DNA from 2 places in the Oceanobacillus sp. FSL K6-0118 genome. Region 2 is predicted to be linked to the other one. Evidence: a T-box and tRNA genes for the amino acid it is inferred to sense, from the RefSeq annotation. Region 2 holds a T-box; the other holds one or more tRNA genes.
What was found. The T-box of region 2 lies ahead of MHI02_RS12725 (valine--tRNA ligase). A T-box ahead of a tRNA ligase gene usually reads a tRNA of that ligase, here a tRNA-Val.
Positions count from the first base shown of each region.

Region 1: it has a tRNA-Val gene. The T-box ahead of MHI02_RS12725 (valine--tRNA ligase) is inferred to sense a tRNA for this amino acid. The anticodon was not compared.

Region 1 is NZ_JBBOVR010000001.1:1,588,036-1,590,456, forward strand. Features, by position in the region: gene MHI02_RS08205 (hypothetical protein) at 119-301, shown strand; gene MHI02_RS08210 (hypothetical protein) at 818-1,252, shown strand; tRNA gene MHI02_RS08215 (tRNA-Val) at 1,431-1,503, opposite strand; gene MHI02_RS08220 (ISLre2 family transposase) at 1,726-2,421, opposite strand, start outside.
Region 2 is NZ_JBBOVR010000001.1:2,470,720-2,473,140, reverse strand. Features, by position in the region: gene MHI02_RS12730 (hypothetical protein) at 1-723, shown strand, start outside; T-box leader at 1,094-1,325, shown strand; gene MHI02_RS12725 (valine--tRNA ligase) at 1,412-2,421, shown strand, end outside.

The DNA.
Region 1 (2,421 bases), 880 kb from region 2:
TAAAATGAATCTGGTTTCTTAAATAATCTACTGGCAACATTCCATAATAGTGAAACTTTAATTTTTCTAATTCGTACATAAGGTACGTTGATTAATAAAAATGATGGAGGTGTCAAAGATGTCCAAAGAAGTTATTTTCATCTTAGTTATAGTATCTATGGCAATATGGGTTACGGTGTCTCGAGAATCTGTAAAATCTTCAAAAGAGATAAACTGGCGAAAAATGATAACTTTATTGTTTGCAGGATCTTTATCTACATTAGTTATAATCATTATGCATTTTCAAAGCCTGCTGTTTTAGTTCCGGTACTGGTGCCTTAAAGAACGAATGAGTTATCGATTAGACAGCTTCTATTGTGCTAAATGGCAGGTTAATAGGATAAGAGGTGTTAAAATGAACACAAAATATTATTGGAGAGAAGGATTTAAGTAATAGCGAAGTATTATTAAAAAATAGCAATCTGTATAATGGTCTATGGCTTTATTGAAAAATATAGATTTAGAACTTATATACATATATTATGGTGGCACATTCATTGGCGATGTTTCTTTCTAAGATATTAGCTTAAGATGTAGCTGTTTTCTCTTGATTTTTAGGTTTTTATGGACTTATTCAGCTTATTCTATTTATTATATTCTTGATTTTAGATTTCCAACAGGTGAAGAAAAAACTTAATAGTATTGCAGTAATTTTTAAGAGGGTCTTGTTAGAAAAAATAGTTTTTTAATTTAACAATGTTCCTGTGGCGTTCTATTTTTACTAAGACAGTGGGATAGTTTAGTAAATTGATTCTTTCTTTGGGAGAGGGGGATTCCGGTGGAGTATAATATAAATTCGCAAAGGATATCAATTTTTAGTACTATATTTATTATTATATTGTGGGATGTATTGTCAACTTATTACGGACGCTCTTTATCGCTATTCTTATTCATTTTATTAATCGCAATAGGGTTAGCTTCTTTTCGTTTTAAATTTACCATCCACACCGACCATTTAATATATGAAATATTATTATTTAATAAACCTATCATTCAAAAGGAAATTTACCCAGGCCAAGTAAATCAACTGAAATTGATACGTGTCGGGTGGGCTAAAAAGTCTGCAATTATAAAGGTGAAAAAAGGAATCAACATTAGATTATCTGTACTTGAACCTCAAGAAGCGTATGAACATTTAATTGGATTTGCAGAGAAACACGATATAATGATATTTAAAACGAAGGACTATTTAATTTTGGAAAGAATGAAATAATACTCGGTATTCAACTATCGGTGCAATTGTTGAAACATAATTCACTATATGCTGCAAGTAAAACAAGGCGATCTAAGCTGGATCGTCTTTTTCTATTTCAAAAAACTAATACTATTTTTGGACTATAAAAAAAGCCCGTACCCCTTGATTCACAAGAGATTCAGGCTTTTGTTTCAGATGATTCCAACTGGACTCGAACCAGCGACCCCTACCCTGTCAAGGTAGTGCTCTCCCAGCTGAGCTATGGAATCGTTGTTAACCAATATATTCAATATAATCTGTTTTTAGCAATCTGTCAATCTTTTACACTGTTGTGTATGTGTCAAGTTTTTCTCGGTGTGTCTTTCACACCAATATTTCCGGCACTCTATTTTTGTACACTTTTTCGGCTACCGCGCGACCCTTGTCGCTTGCTGTCCCCAATTTTTAGGTAACGTTCTAAAAACCAAGAACCTTACCTAAAAATCAGGGTGTTATCTAAAACTTTTTATTAACTGTCCAATAGCTGATGAATGAGCTGTATTTAGGCTTATTTTACCTTGTTTTGCTCCAATTGACGGCTGGGTTTCCTGGCGTAGAAATTCAGTCATACGAACCACTTTTTTCACGTCTCGTTGTTTTCTTACACTTCGCCTTTGGTCTCTCAAATAGACGGATCGTAATGTTTTATTTAGAATCCCTTGTTTGATCTTCACCATTGCCTCACTACCTTCTAAACTCCAATGCATTCCACGCTTTTTCATTCGGAATGAAATATGTCGTTGGTTGGATTCCATTGCACCCATGCCCCTTGCCTCTTTTGGTGGATTCTCAACTTTTTCTCTCCAATCAAAAATTCGATCCCAATTACCGCCAATATATCTACGAAAATCCTCGGCCTTTTCTAACTGCTTATCCGTTTCTAAAGTGCTCTCCAATGTATCCATCCAACGTATGAAATCATCCAGTTCGTGTTCTTTGATTGCCTTTTGTACACCTTCTTTAAACTCGCTCTTTTTAACTCCAAAAGTTCGATTCAGTGCTTTAGAAATGTGAAAGGAATCCAATTGATTTAAAACAGGATAACTAGACTGTGAGAAAGCCTCTTGAAAACGTTCTGCCGTATAACCGGGACCACCATCACTATTGGTGACAACTTGAGTGTTTTCTAAGGAATAATGATTAGCTGT
Region 2 (2,421 bases):
AGAGAAAGGGATATGAACTGGGTTTCTAACTTCTATGAATCGTTGGCAAAATTACATTGGAAAACGAAACGGATTCAAAAAATAGATATAGAAACGGTTTCCAATCCATTTTTTTCTTTTCAAAACTATTGTAGGGAGATGGGAAAGCAATTACTCACATTTATTCACCAATTCGAAAAAAAGCAGTATATGTCTCCGTTTGAGCTGCTTGTCTGTACTCATTTTCGTGACATAGAATATGCATTTGTTGAAGTGGATAAACGAATTAATCGCTTTATAAATGACCATGAGGAAGATAATTTAACATGGAGTTCTTCACTATGTCATCATAGATTAGACCATTCACATATTAAAAAATCATACTTTATTAACTGGGAATCTGCGCGTTTTGATAATCCTGTTATGGACCTGATCTTATTTTTTCAAAATGAAATTGGTAGTTTCAATCCTTCTACTGAACTTTATATTGACAACTTTTCCTCCTACACAGATATTAATGAATTAACGTTACCAGAACTTCAATTTTTATCCATTTATTTACTTTCGCCAACGAATTATATACAAAATATTAATGACTATGTGAGTGGTGTACGTAATTTATCAATGATACAACACGTAACAAACATTCAATATGAATACAGAAAAATTATTTTTGGATTACAATGGTCGGCGTTTATAGAGAAAGAATATGAAACGTTAGATTTAGATGATTTAGAAGTTTAAATCCACCGTAAATAAAAGCATATTAAAATCCCGATTAAAATCCCTAATAATATTAAATCGAAAAAGGATGGAAAGAAAATTGTCCGAATGAGTTGAAAAAGTAAAATGGGCAATGTCACTCTTTCTAAAATAAAAACACATTTTCTTGCCCACGGTGGTAACTTATATCGATAATATCTACCCATTATAATCACCTCATTTTCCACAATAAATTGTTTATTATTTCCATGGGATAAGGGTAGTAAATACCCCACTAATGAAGAATCACTATATAATATGTATACTTACACCATATTTGTGAAAAAATAGGAATATATAATTTGACGAAAGATAAACTAAGCTATAAAATATGGATAATATATAGTATTAATCAAATGCAGTGATTGGGAAGAGTACAAAATAATACCTTCAGAGAGGGAAATCTAGTGCTGAAAATTTCCTAGGAATACTTATTTTGGAAGGTCGCCCATGATGCAGCTTCTTTGAACTTGCAGTAGAAGAAGCCGGTAATATGCCGTTATGTGAATGAAGTGTATTAATTCAATTTTTGGAATTAATAAACAAAGGTGGTACCGCGAAAATCAATCCTTTTCGTCCTTTTATGGATGGAAGGGTTTTTATTTTGCCACGAAAAGTAAGTAGAAACATTTAGTCCTACATAAGACAAAAAGTATTAGGAGGTAATACTATGAGTGATAATGAATATTCAAATCTTCCACCAAAATATAATCCTCAGGAAGTAGAAAAAGGGCGCTACCAATTTTGGCTAGACGGTAAGTTCTTTGAAGCGACAAATGATCCGGAAAAAGAACCCTATTCTATTGTTATTCCACCACCAAATGTGACTGGGAAATTACATTTAGGACATGCTTGGGATACAACGATGCAGGATACAGTATCCCGAATGAAACGTATGCAAGGGTATGATGTATTGTGGTTACCGGGAATGGACCATGCGGGGATTGCTACCCAAGCAAAAGTAGAAGCTAAATTGAAAGAACAAGGAAGAAGTCGTTATGATTTAGGTAGGGAAAAATTCTTAGAACAAGCATGGGAGTGGAAAGAAGAGTATGCTGACTTTATCCGCTCGCAATGGGAAAAGCTTGGACTTGGCCTAGATTATTCCCGTGAACGCTTTACATTAGATGAAGGATTATCAGATGCGGTAAAAGAAGTATTTGTAAAATTATATGAAAAAGGGCTTATTTATCGTGGTGAATATATTATCAATTGGGACCCAACCACTCAAACGGCTCTATCCGATATTGAGGTAATCTATGAAGAAATACATGGTAAATTCTATCATATGAAATATCCGATAAAAGATAGTGATGAGACGATTGAAATAGCTACTACTCGTCCTGAAACAATGCTAGGGGATACAGCTGTTGCTGTCCATCCTAAAGATGATAGATATAAACATTTAATTGGTAAAACAGTCATTTTACCAATTGTGGGTAGAGAAATAGAAATAGTGGCTGATGAATATGTGGATATGGAGTTAGGTTCTGGGGCAGTTAAAATTACACCTGCGCATGACCCAAATGACTTTGAAATTGGTAATCGACATAATTTACAACGTATTCTCGTGATGAATGAAGATGGTTCCATGAATGAAAATGCTGGAAAATATCAAGGATTGGATCGATTTGAATGTAGGAAACAAATCGTGAAAGATCTTCAAGATATGGGAGTACT